DNA from 3 places in the [Rhizobium] kunmingense genome. Region 2 is predicted to be linked to each of the others. Evidence: predicted binding sites of a transcription regulator. Region 2 holds the regulator's gene; each other region holds the start of a gene.
What was found. The regulator PhoB, encoded in region 2, activates phosphate uptake and scavenging genes when phosphate is short. The targets are predictions, from matches to a motif close to TGTCATNNANCTGTCAT.

Region 1 (4,356 bases), 350 kb from region 2:
GCACCGCCTCGAAAAGCCGGGTCGTATAGTCGGCCAGCGTCTCGTTTTCCTTGCGCGGCATGTCGAGGAGCCTGCCGATCGTCTCAGCAAGGATCGACGAGCCCTGGGCCAGCTTCAGTTGGGCGGAAAGTGAAAGCGCATCCTGACGGCCGCCGGATGTGAGTGCGGTCGCGACGGTTTCCTGTTCCCCTGAATTCGCCGCAGCACGGATCGGCGCGCGCATGGCTGCGGGCTGAACATTGCTCTGGTAATCGGCATTCGAACTCAACGCGACATGAACGGGTGGCAGCATCGCATGCTCCATCTGTTGTCTGCGACGGTGGGGAACATGTCGGCCGTTTTTCAATCGTGGCGCTCGGGCGCCGCAACGCCTCATGGCGCAATCATGCCGATTGATGAAGGTTAAATGACAATGGTTAATGCGCCGCTAACGATGCCGGGAGGGTTTGCACCGCCGCTATGGCGGTCAGGCTGCGCGCTTCGATTTCAAGAGCTCGTAAATGCCCAGCTCGTCCTGACGCACCGGCAGAATGGCGGCGTCCGCCATGTCGGATGTATCCTGAGCGGTCATCAGCGCATCAACGATCTCTTCGCCGCTCTCGCTTTGTTGTACGGTGTCCTCCACCGTCGCTTGAAGTTCCAGATCGCCGACGGTATCTGCCTTATCTGCCGTCGACGACGGCACGTTGTCAGCTGCAACGACCTGGTCTGCGGCGGCGGCGAGAATGGTAAGAGCGTCATCGCTGGCGGCGGCGTTTGCTTCGCCGGCGGCCTTTCCGATCTCTGCGTCGTTGCGCTCCTCGACGATATCCTGTGCCTTCTCGACGTCTTCGAGCTTCTCGCCGGCTTGCGCCGCCGCGATATCCTGCTGCCTCTCGGTACGCGTGTCGCTATCCTCGACGCGTGTCGGATCATATCCCTGCGGGCCGAGCCGCAATTCCTCGAGCGACTTCGGATCGGCAACGGCCTCCAGCCTCTGTACCACGCGCTCCACTTCTGTGCCGAGCTTGCCGCCATTCGCCTGCCGGGTGAAGGCCTCGTTCAGCCGCTCGTTGTCGTCGCCGTAAGGGTTCTTGATCGCCTTGAGCAACGTATCCATCGACACGCCGAGATCGACGAGGCCGATATCCTCGGCAAGCTCGCGAACCTGGTCCGGTCCCATGGATTTCAGCGCATCCTCAAGCGTCTTGCCGAGCGTGTAGGATGAGCGGGCCTCGTCCATGTCGATGCCGAGCTTCTTGGCCAGCCGTTCGATGAGATCCAGCTTGAGCGCGGCCGGATCGCTTCCCGTGCCGAACAATGCGGAGGCGATCTTGTCGCGGGCGCGCCTGGCTTCCTCGCTGGCGCCGATCTTCGCCTCGGTGAGCATGTCGCGCTCTTTGCCGCTGCGCTGCTCTTCCTCCTGCCGGCGCTGCTCCTCGATACCGTCCAGCATCGATTGCATCGCGGTTGTCGCGACAAGGCCGATGGACTGCTGGGTAGGAAGCAACATGGTCGATCCGAATCGTTGAGATATGCGTCGGATGCAACGATAGGTTCGGTTGGTTAAGATTGTTCTACGTCAGGATTACTCGTTTTGGCGGCACGATCTCAGCTATGGGCAAAGATGTCCGTCTCCTCCCAGCCCAGCAGATCGAGCTTGGCGCGTGTCGGCAGAAATTCGAAGCAGGCGGCCGCAAGCTCTGCCCGTCCGTCACGCTCCAGCCGGCCGGCGAGCTTGTCGCGCAGGGCATGCAGATGCAGCACGTCCGATGCCGCATATTCGAGCTGTGCCTGCGACAGAACGGGGGCTGCCCAGTCGGTCTGCTGCTGCGCCTTGGAGATATCGACCTCCAGCAGTTCACGCAGATTGTCCTTCAGTCCGTGCCGGTCCGTATAGGTACGGGTCAGCCGGGAAGCGATCTTGGTGCAGAAGACAGGTGCGCAGGTGACGCCGAATGTATGAAACAGCACAGCGATATCGAAGCGTCCGTAGTGAAAAATCTTCTGCCGCGCCGGATCGGCCAGCAGCGCCGTCATGTTCGGGGCCGCGTTCTGCCCCTTGGCGATGCGAATGACATCGGCGCTGCCGTCACCGGGGGAAAGCTGCACCACACATAACCTGTCACGCCGCGGAACGAGGCCGAGCGTCTCTGTGTCGATGGCAATCGCGCCCGTGTAACGCAGTGCGTCGGCAGCGGAGATATCTCCCTCATGATAGCGGATCTCGGCCATACGGATCGTTCCCTGTTGGTGAAGTGCCTCTGCTATAATCCAGCTTGTCCGCGCATGGAACATCAATGACCAGGAATGCAGCATGCGCGCGGTGAGCAAATGCTCAGCTATGAGCATAGCGCATTGCTGCATTGCAGCGTGCCCGCTTGGCGAATAGGTGCATCATGGCATATAAGCTTGGTCATCGAACGACGCACTCCTCCTCCCAGTGTCGTTCGATAACGGATCGACAACATCCTCCTCCTCCCAGTTGTCGATCAAGTTTAAAGCCTGGCGCATCCTCCTCCCGCGCCAGGCTTTTCGCTTTTCTGGAGCTTTTTTCTCCTCAATCACATCAGCTCACGTAACGGTCACGCAAGTGTCATCTGCTGCCGGTAAGACGACCTCGTTCCGTCCTTTTCCGTGAGGTTTCCCAATGCGCAAGTTGCTTGCTGCCCTGGTCGTATCGACCGCTCTGACCGGCGCCGTTCAGGCCGCCGAAGTGTTTCCGCTCGATCGTGCGACCATTCTCGCTGGCTCGCCTTTCGACTTCAAGGCCGAGTTCGATACGGTCGTGAAGCCCGAAGACGTCAGGATCACCGTCAACGGTCAGGACTACAAGACCGTTCTCGGCGGGCAAGTCGAGTTCGTTGCCGAAGAGAAGAACAAGGACAAGGTCCTCGGTTCCGCCGTCATCCTGCGCGGCGTGACGCTTGCCAATGCCGGCGATTACAAGATCGAGGTTTCGGCCGGTGCCGAAACCAAGGCCATCACCTGGAATGTCTATGGCACGCCGGATCAGGCCAAGGCCAAGAACGTGATCTTCCTGATCGCCGACGGCCTCTCGGTGGCGCACCGCACCGCAGCCCGCATCATGTCCAAGGGCATGACCGAGGGCAAGGCGAACGGCCGTCTCAACATGGACGACGTGCCGCCGGCAGCCTTCATCGGTACCTCGGCGACAGATGCTGTCGCAACCGACTCGGCCAACACCATGTCGGCCTACATGACCGGTCACAAGACGGCCGTGAATGCCATCGGCGTATACGCCGACCGCACGCCGGCCTCGATGGACGACCCGAAGGTCGAAAACATTGCCGAAGCGCTGCGCCGCCAGACGAAGAAGTCGATCGGTATCGTTTCGACCGCCGAACTGCAGGACGCAACGCCGGCAGCCGTCGTGGCCCATACCCGCAAGCGCGGCGACAAGGCTGAAATCAACGGCATGCTCTTCGACGTGAAGCCGGAAGTCGTGCTTGGCGGCGGATCGGCCTACTTCCTGCCGCAGTCGACCGCCGGTTCGAAGCGCAAGGACGACAAGGACTATATCGCCATGTTCAAGGAAGCCGGCTATTCGCTGGCGACGAGCAAGGCCGAGCTGGCATCGGCCTCCGGTACCAATACCGGCAAGATCCTCGGCCTGTTCCACACCGGCAACCTGGATACGACGCTGGACCGCGAGTTCCTCAAGAAGGGGACGGTATCCAAGTTCCCGGAACAGCCGGGCCTCGTCGAGATGACGCAGGTTGCCCTCGATAACCTGTCGAAGAACCCGGAAGGTTTCTTCCTCATGGTCGAGGCCGCCAATGTCGACAAGATGTCCCACCCGCTCGATTGGGACCGTGCCGTCGTCGATACGATCGAGTTCGACAAGGCGATCGGCGTAGCGCGCGAATTCGCCGCCAAAAATCCCGACACGCTGATCATCGTCACCGGCGATCACACGCATGGCGTCTCCATCATCGGCACCGTCGATGACGAGAAGGAAGGCAGCGACATGCGCGAGAAGGTCGGCACCTACGCGGAAGCCGGCTTCCCCAACTACAAGGACGCCAACGGCGACGGCTATCCGGACAAGCTCGACGTTACCCGTCGTCTGTTCCTCAACGCCAACAACGGCCCCGACCATTACGAAACCTTCCGTCCCAAGCTCGATGGCCCGTTCGTTCCGGCCATCCAGAACGAGAAGAAGGAATATGTCGCCAACGAGCAGTATAAGGATGTTCCCGGCGCCGTCTTCGTCTCCGGCATCATCCCGAAAAGCGCCGACAGCGGCGTTCACGCGGTCGATGACATCGTTCTCCAGGCCGAAGGCCCCGGCGCCGAAGGCTTCCGCGGCTATATGGAACAGAGCGACGTCTACAAGGCGCTTGCCGAAGCCTT
Region 2 (4,356 bases):
CGTCGCCCTGATCGGCTCCTTCTACATGATGGCGATCGTGCTCATCCTGTCGCTGCCGATCGGTGTCGCTGCCTCCATCTATCTCGAGGAATTCGCCCCGAAGAACAGATTCACCGACCTGATCGAGGTGAACATCAACAATCTCGCGGCGGTGCCTTCTATCGTCTACGGTCTTCTCGGCCTTGCAGTCTTCGTCAACTTCATGGGCATGCCCCGTTCGGCCTCGCTGGTCGGCGGTCTGGTGCTGACGTTGATGACCCTGCCGACGATCATCATCGCCACCCGTGCGGCCCTGAAGGCGGTTCCCCCGTCGATCCGCGCCGCAGCTCTCGGCCTCGGCGCATCGAAGATGCAGACCATCTTCCACCACGTCCTGCCGCTCGCCATGCCGGGCATTCTCACCGGCACGATCATCGGCCTGGCGCACGCGCTTGGCGAAACCGCGCCGCTCCTTCTGATCGGCATGGTCGCCTTCGTCGCCAACTACCCGACGACCCCCATGGATCCGTCGACCGCGCTGCCGGTGCAGATTTACATGTGGGCGAACGAGGCGGAACGCGCCTTCGTCGAAAGAACCTCGGGAGCGATCATCATCCTGCTCCTGTTCCTCATTGTCATGAACGTGGGTGCAATTCTGTTGCGCCGCCGCTTCGAACGCCGGTGGTAGGAGATCGACACAATGAATATGTTGTCAGAAGCAGCAGTTGAAAAGGCGCTGGACAAGAAGATGAATGATGTAGCCTACAAGATGATCGGCAAGGACGTTTCGGTCTATTACGGCGATAAGCGCGCGCTTTTCGACGTCAACCTGAACGTCCGCGAAAACACGGTAACGGCGCTTATCGGCCCGTCGGGCTGCGGCAAGTCGACCTTCCTTCGCACGCTGAACCGCATGAACGACACGATCGAGAACTGCAAGGTCACCGGCAAGATCACGCTCGACCAGGACGACATCTACGACAAGGAAATCGATGTCGTGGAACTGCGCGCCCGCGTCGGCATGGTGTTTCAGAAGCCGAACCCGTTCCCGAAGTCGATCTACGAAAACATCGCCTACGGTCCGAAGATCCACGGTCTTGCCCGCGGCAAGGCGGATATGGATGCGATCGTCGAGGCATCTCTGCAGCGCGCCGGCCTCTGGGCCGAAGTCAAGGATCGCCTGCATGAAGGCGGCACCGGTCTCTCCGGTGGCCAGCAGCAGCGTCTCTGCATCGCCCGTGCGGTCGCGGTCTCGCCGGAAGTGATCCTGATGGACGAACCCTGCTCGGCGCTCGACCCGATCGCCACCGCCAAGGTTGAGGAACTCATCCACGAGCTGCGCGCCAACTACACGATCGTCATCGTGACGCACTCGATGCAGCAGGCGGCCCGCGTCTCGCAGCGCACCGCCATGTTCCATCTCGGCCAGCTGGTCGAGGAGAACGACACGGACAAGATGTTCACCAATCCGGATGACCAGCGCACCCAGGATTACATCATGGGTCGCTTCGGCTGATCGGCGATAAGCCATTTGCCTGCTGCTACGGATTTTCAAGGACAAGAAGATGGTATCCAGTCATATCCTTTCTGCCTACGACGAAGAACTGAAATATCTGCGCCGCCGCATTTCCGAAATGGGCGGCCTGGCCGAGCAGATGTGCGGCGATGCCGTGCGCGCTCTGGTCAACTCCGACTCTGCGCTTGCCCAGAAGGTCATCTCCGACGACGTGATCCTCGATCACGCCGAACGCGAAATTCAGGACAAGGCGATCGTCACCATCGCCAAGCGTCAGCCGATGGCGGCCGACCTGCGTGAAATCATCGGCACCCTGCGCATCGCAGCCGATCTGGAGCGCGTCGGTGATCTTGGCAAGAACACTGCCAAGCGCGTCATCGCGGTGCAGGGCACCGGCGTGCCGCGCAAGCTTGCCCGCGGTCTCGAGCATCTGTCGGATCTCGCGGCCGTCCAGCTCAAGGATGTTCTCGATGTTTACGCCACCCGCTCGGCGGAACGGGCAGAGGCGATCCGCTCGCGCGATGAAGAGATCGACGCGATGTACACGTCGCTGTTCCGCGAGCTTCTGACCTACATGATGGAAGATCCGCGCAACATCACCACCTGCACGCATCTCCTGTTCTGCGCCAAGAACATCGAGCGTATCGGCGACCACGCGACCAACATCGCCGAGACAATCTACTACATGACCACGGGTGCGGCGCCGGAAGGCGAGCGCCCGAAGGATGATACGGCAAACACTGTCGGCGCTGTCGCCGAGTGATTGCTGCCGGAGGGCCGCACGTCCTTAAGGACGTGCATGGGGCGCTCGATTGCTAAGAAACTGCGCATCGGGCCTTCCGAAAATCGAGCCGATTTTCGGGCCGATGCAGCAGCGTACCTGACGGAGCGTAATGAGGATGCAGCCAAGAATTGCGGTAGTGGAAGACGAGGAGGCGCTGAGCGTCCTCCTCCGTTACAACCTCGAAGCCGAAGGCTACGAAGTCGAGACCATCCTTAGGGGGGACGAGGCGGAAATCCGGCTTCAGGAACGCGCTCCGGATCTTCTGGTCCTCGACTGGATGCTGCCGGGCGTATCGGGCATCGAACTGTGCCGGCGCCTGCGCATGCGGCCGGAGACGGAACGTCTGCCGATCATCATGCTGACGGCCCGCGGCGAGGAAAGCGAACGCGTTCGCGGCCTCGCGACCGGCGCGGACGATTACGTCGTCAAGCCGTTCTCGACGCCCGAGCTGATGGCCCGCGTCAAGGCCATGCTGCGCCGCGCCAAGCCGGAGGTTCTCTCCAGCGTTCTGAAATGCGGAGACATCGAGCTTGATCGCGAGACCCATCGCGTTCACCGCAAGAGCCGCGAAGTGCGCCTCGGTCCGACGGAATTCCGCCTTCTGGAATTCCTGATGGTTTCGCCGGGCCGCGTCTTCTCGCGTTCTCAGCTTCTCGACGGTGTCTGGGGCCACGATATCTATGTCGACGAACGCACCGTCGACGTCCATGTCGGTCGCCTGCGCAAGGCGCTCAACTTCTCCAACATGCAGGATGTCATCCGCACCGTTCGCGGTGCGGGTTATTCCATGGAATCCTGATCAACAGGATCTGACGGAACGAACATCAGCCCGGAAGCGGTCGACGCTTCCGGGCTGATTTCTTTTTGGGAAGAGATCAGGCTTCTGCCTTCTCCTGCCATTCGGGCAGAGGAAACACCCGGTCGTAGCTCCAGTTGAAGACGAAGGCGTAGACCAGGTAGAAGAGCGCGAACGAGATATCCATCACCAGCGCATGCCAGAGCGTCACGCCGAGATACCAGGCGATGAACGGCAACAGCACGACCAGCAGGCCGAGTTCGAAAAGAACCGTATGCAGGACGCGCAGAGCCAGCGTTTTTTCCGTAGTGCCGCGCAGGCGCTGCATCGCATGGTCGAAGCCGAGATTGTAGACATAGTTGAAGATCGTCGCGAGCGTCGATGAAACGATGCCGATCACGCCCATATGCGAGATGGGCATGTCGAACACGAAAGCGCTGAACGGAATGAACAGCGCAAGTCCGATGATTTCGAAGCTGATGGCGTGGCGAATACGGTCGCGTGTGGTCCGCATGACTTTATACCCCTTGGGCTCTGCCGGGTCGTCCCGGTTGTTGATGCCCATACTGGGGGAGGTCGTCCTCGCTCACAGAATAAATAAGGTCTTGTGCTGCGAAGGGCAAGCGTCGAACGGGCAATCCTGCCTTGCAGCCGGGGCATGTCCAGGGACCGGCAATAAAAAAGCGGGCCTTAAAGCCCGCTGTTTTGAAGTCCGTGCCGTGCCGGTCAGGCGCGTGCTGCACCCGCCTTACGGCGCTCGTGTACCGGCTGGTAAGCCAGCTTTGCGTGGTACTTGCAGTAGGGCGAGCTGTCCTGGGACTCGCAGCCACAGAAATGGAAATCGTCCGTCAGCGGGTCGCCGACCGGCCACTTGCAGGTGCGCTCGGTCAGTTCGGTCAAGGCGAGTTTCTTGGAGATCGGCAGGACGATATTGGCTGCCGGGCGCAGCACCAGTTCCTGGCGGGCTTCGATCTCGATTTCCTCGTGGACGACGGTTGCGCCGACCGGGCGGGTAACGGTGCGGGTGGCCGTTGCCGTACGCGAGGCGAAAGTCTGCGGGCGAGGCGCGACAGCCGGGCGCTTGACGGCGCGGTTGGTGGCAACGGTGCCGCCTGCCTTGGCGCGACCCGGAAGGTTGAGACGGTGAACTTTGCCGATGACGGCGTTCCGGCTTACGCCTCCAAGTTGTGCTGCAATCTGGCTGGCGCTGAGGCCCTCTGCCCAGAGTTTCTTCAGTCTTTCGACGCGCTCGTCTGTCCAGTTCATGCCCGTTCTCCGCCT
Region 3 (4,356 bases), 820 kb from region 2:
GCGTCAACGGGTGCCGTTTTCATGGACTGAACCCCTTGTATGTAAGGCGATCTCGCATCATATTCTTGCGTAGGCTTGCTGGAGCTCCGCAGCGGCGCCCGGATCAGATTAGTCCGACCCGACACCGTGAGTAATTTCGGAGCTTAAAGAGGAAACAATGGCTGATTTCAACAACTACCAGAACCGAATGGCGCAGTCGCGTGCGCAGTCCGGGGAAATGATCGACGAGGGCCTGCGCGCCTACATGCTGCGGGTTTACAACCTGATGGCGCTCGGACTGGTCATCACTGGTGTGGCAGCTTACGGAACCTATGCGTTTGCAGTCTCCAACCCGGCTGTCGCGCAGGCGCTGTATGGCGGCCCGCTCAAGTGGGTTATCATGCTGGCTCCGCTGGCGCTGGTGTTCTTCCTGAGCTTCCGCATCCAGTCGATGAGCGTTCCGGCTGCGCAGATGACCTTCTGGGTCTATGCCGCGCTGATGGGCCTGTCGCTGTCGTCGATCTTCATGGTCTTCACCGGTGAAAGCATCGTCCAGACATTCTTCGTCACGGCCGCCTCGTTCGGCGCGCTGTCGCTCTATGGCTACACGACGAAGAAGAGCCTGTCCGGCCTCGGTTCGTTCCTGATCATGGGTCTGTTCGGCCTGATCATCGCGTCGATCGTCAACATCTTCCTGCAGTCGTCTGCAATGGGCTTCGCCATCTCCGCCATCGGCGTGCTGATCTTCGCAGGCCTCACCGCCTACGATACGCAGAAGATCAAGGAAATGTACTGGGAAGGCCACGATGCGACCACGACCGGCCGCATGGCCATCATGGGTGCGCTGACGCTCTACCTCGACTTCATCAACCTCTTCACCTTCTTGCTTCAGTTCATGGGCAACCGTGACGAATAAGCAGGTCGGTCGACCGAGACGGAAAAGGCGGCTTTCGAGCCGCCTTTTTTGTTGCCCGGCTTTTTATCGTGGCCTAGCTTGAGAAACATCTCTTCAAGCAACTCCTGCCGGACAATGACATTTTCCATCCGCGACGCCACCGATGCCGACCTCCCTGCCATCACCGAGATCTATCGTGAGAGCGTGCTGAACGGCACCGCCAGCTACGAAATCACCCCACCCGATCTCGCCGAGATGGCGCACCGCCGCGCCGGCATCATCGAAAAGGGCTATCCCTATATAGCCGCCGAGGCGGCTGACGGCACGCTTCTCGGCTATGCCTATGCCTCCCCTTTCCGCACCCGCCCCGCCTACCGCTGGCTGGTCGAAGATTCGATCTATCTTGCGCCGGAAGCGCGCGGGCAGGGCGTCGGCCGGGCATTGCTGAAAGAGCTGCTCTCGCGCTGCGAGGCGCTCGGCTTCCGCCAGATGGTCGCTGTCATCGGCGGTGCCAGCCCCGCCTCGGTCGCCGTCCACAAAAGCCTCGGCTTCGAAATGACCGGCACACTCAAGGGCACCGGCTTCAAGCACGGCAAATGGCTGGATACGGCGCTGATGCAGATTGCGTTGGGCGACGGAAAGGACACAGAACCGGACCTTGCTGCATATCCGGGGACGTTGTTCACGGGCTGATCACCCGGCCGCGAGAGCCTTGGCGGGTCAATCGACCAGCTTCAGCGCCTTGTCGAACACTTTCAGCACCTGCTGCAACTCATGACCACGTTTGAGAATCAAGCCGTTGATGTTGATGACCGAATAGGCCCCCTGCTTGGCGGAAAGCTTCGGGTTCTTCTCGATACGAAAGAGCGGCATTTCGCCGGAGCGCTTGAAGACGGAGAAAACCGCGCGGTCTTTCAGATGATCGATCGCGTAGTCCTTCCACTCCCCCTCGCCGACCATTCGGCCGTATATCCAGAGGATCGCATCCAATTCCCGCCGGTGAAAAGTGACCGGAAGGGGATCGCGACTTTGGCGGTATTCGCTGAGACTGACGACGGCGGCGGCATCCTGCTGCGGCCTTGCGCCCGCTGGCAAATCAGATTGATCAGCCATCAAAGCTCCATGGTTACATGTCGTTGGTATGACAGTGTGCCGTACCTGCGATAAAAAGCAAGTCCACACCAAAACCGCGAGAGCATGCGGTTTGGAGCAAACCTGGTGCCTCGAATTTTTCAGCTCTGCCCAAATTCGGACAAAACAGCGCCCAAATCCGCAGCCATGTTAGCGACATCGGTTGGCGCGTCTTTAGCGCCATTGGCCCGGTTCGGTGCATTGACCCTTACCCCCAGCCCCCCAATGTTTCCGGGCCGGGCCATCCGCCGATGCATGACGGCGCGCCCGCTTCACTCAGCAGTGATCATGTGGGTGATTGGCTTTTTGGGCCGTCAGTTCTTATTCGGCTTTGCCATCAGCACAGTAGCACCCAGAATTTTGCCAGGTTCGCCGCTCGGACCGGAGGTCTGGATCAGGATGGCGCAGCCATCCTTCTTGCCCTTGCCAAGAACCTTGCCGGGCAGCGTGAGCGTCGTCTTGTCGCCATTCCATGTGCCGACCGACTGAACATCATAGACGGCGTGCCAATAGTCCATGTTCTTGCCGCTGTTTTCGCCCTTGGTGACGTCCACCTTCTGGTATTTGGTGAAATAGGCGACCACGACGTCAGCCTGGCCCTTGCCTTCGCCGATCTCGATTTCGATATCGGTGCCGCGCATCGTCGCCGTTACGGGAACCGTCAGCCCCTCACCACTGCGCTGCAATGCATCGACCTTGCCCTTTATCAGGGTCAGATCCGTGCCCTTGACGTGTTCGCGCCCGTTGATGATCGCCTGCGGCGTGTAGACGCCGCTACGGCCCATCGTCTTGGCATAGCCGTACTGGCGCTCGGTATTTTCCTTCGAGCTCAGCGTATCGGTCCAGCCCAGATAGTTCCAGTAATCCACATGGTAGGAGAGGACCACCAGGTCGCCTTGGCTGACAAGTTGCCCGAGCGCATTATCGGCAGGCGGACAGGAGGCGCAGCCCTGAGAGGTGAACAGTTCCACGACGCCCTTGGGAGCCCGTACCTCTCCGGCCAGGACGGCACTGCTCCACAGCAGGGTCGCGAGGACGACAACGGCGCGAGAACGAAAAAGCATAAGTGGCGGACCTCTTCTGTCGGGGCGATCGATATCAACGGCGACCCACGGCGATCAAGAACATATGTGCGGCAGCGCGGAAAGTAACCATCCACAATTTCAAGAGAAAGTCACGAAGGGGTGAGAACGTCGAATGTGATATCCGATCGAAGCGAAAACCGGATTTTAAGCTGCTTGCAGCAGTCGATTCAAACCAGTTTCAGCAGCCCCTGAGCCAGGTAGACGGCCCCGACGCCGGTCACAACCCAACGGGTCCAGGCCCGGAAATTGGCATCCGTCATCTTCTGCAGAATTCCGTTTCCGGCTCGCGCCCCAAGAATGGCGATCGGCGCCGCGATCAGCACCGCAATCGCATCCACTGTCGGAAGCTGTGAGGCGGCATCCCAGTAGAAGGCGATCTTGACGAGATGCGAGAGCGTCTGGATGGAGGCCTTGGTGGCGATCACCTTGCGCCGGTCCATCTGGGTGCGGATGAAGAAGATATCGACCGTCGGTCCGGCCACGCCGACGCTGATCGTCATTCCGCCGGACAGAAGCCCGGCGAGAAACGCATGCGAAGGCCGCGAGGCATCGAGTTTAAGCTTGTTGACCGGCAACCAGACGAGGATGGGCATAAGCCCGACGCCGATCAGCACCACGATCAGGCTCGGCGTATAACTGGTCAGGAACAGGATGACCGCCGACAGCGCCACGCCGGAGCACAGGATGGCAAGGATGCTCCAGTCGATATAGGCGCGCGAGAACCAGGCGCGGGATCCGTTGGACACCATCTGGATGACGCCCTGGATCGCAATGGCCGTGCCGACAGGATAGAGGAAAAGCAGCACCCAAAGCAGGATCAACCCGCCGGCCATGCCGAAAATGCCGGAAAGAAGCGACGTCAGGAAAACGGTGACGGCCATTCCGATGAAGATGATGAGGGACAAGAGAGAGCCTGCGATATTGAAAGACGCCTGGCAGCGTCGGAGCAAGAGCCCCTCACCCCGCCTCCGCTTCGCTCGGCGCCCCTCTCCTCGCAAGCGGGGGCGAGGGAAAACGGCGCCGGTACGGCATATCCCTTTTCCCCGTCGTTGCGGGCAGAAGGTGGCGGTAGCCGGATGAGGGGCTCCCAGATATGTGACCACTCGCCGGCAGACCGGCGAGTGGCAGGTTCGAATTAGGCCGCGAGATCGCGCAGAACCGTCTGCAGGATGCCGCCATTGTTCATGTAGACGACCTCGTCGAGCGTATCGATACGGCAGAGGATGTTGATCTCCTTCACCGTGCCGTCACCATAGGTGATCTTGG

Region 1: a site for PhoB is predicted at 2,563-2,579, ahead of AC0JZ4_RS05065 (alkaline phosphatase). Genes of this name have one in related genera too.
Region 3: a site for PhoB is predicted at 2,005-2,021, ahead of AC0JZ4_RS07130 (DUF2794 domain-containing protein). Genes of this name have one in related genera too.

The regions. Positions count from the first base shown of each region.
Region 1 covers NZ_CDRNXG010000001.1:1,001,481-1,005,836, reverse strand. The annotation lists gene AC0JZ4_RS05080 (hypothetical protein) at 1-292, opposite strand, end outside; gene AC0JZ4_RS05075 (hypothetical protein) at 467-1,492, opposite strand; gene AC0JZ4_RS05070 (ribonuclease D) at 1,591-2,214, opposite strand; gene AC0JZ4_RS05065 (alkaline phosphatase) at 2,630-4,356, shown strand, end outside.
Region 2 covers NZ_CDRNXG010000001.1:652,886-657,241, reverse strand. The annotation lists gene pstA (phosphate ABC transporter permease PstA) at 1-667, shown strand, start outside; gene pstB (phosphate ABC transporter ATP-binding protein PstB) at 680-1,495, shown strand; gene phoU (phosphate signaling complex protein PhoU) at 1,545-2,258, shown strand; gene phoB (phosphate regulon transcriptional regulator PhoB) at 2,395-3,078, shown strand; gene AC0JZ4_RS03310 (PACE efflux transporter) at 3,155-3,589, opposite strand; gene AC0JZ4_RS03305 (GcrA family cell cycle regulator) at 3,802-4,341, opposite strand.
Region 3 covers NZ_CDRNXG010000001.1:1,473,379-1,477,734, reverse strand. The annotation lists gene AC0JZ4_RS07145 (Bax inhibitor-1/YccA family protein) at 158-895, shown strand; gene AC0JZ4_RS07140 (hypothetical protein) at 868-1,023, opposite strand; gene AC0JZ4_RS07135 (GNAT family N-acetyltransferase) at 1,010-1,567, shown strand; gene AC0JZ4_RS07130 (DUF2794 domain-containing protein) at 1,595-1,987, opposite strand; gene AC0JZ4_RS07125 (DUF1223 domain-containing protein) at 2,320-3,069, opposite strand; gene AC0JZ4_RS07120 (TSUP family transporter) at 3,258-3,995, opposite strand; gene acnA (aconitate hydratase AcnA) at 4,226-4,356, opposite strand, start outside.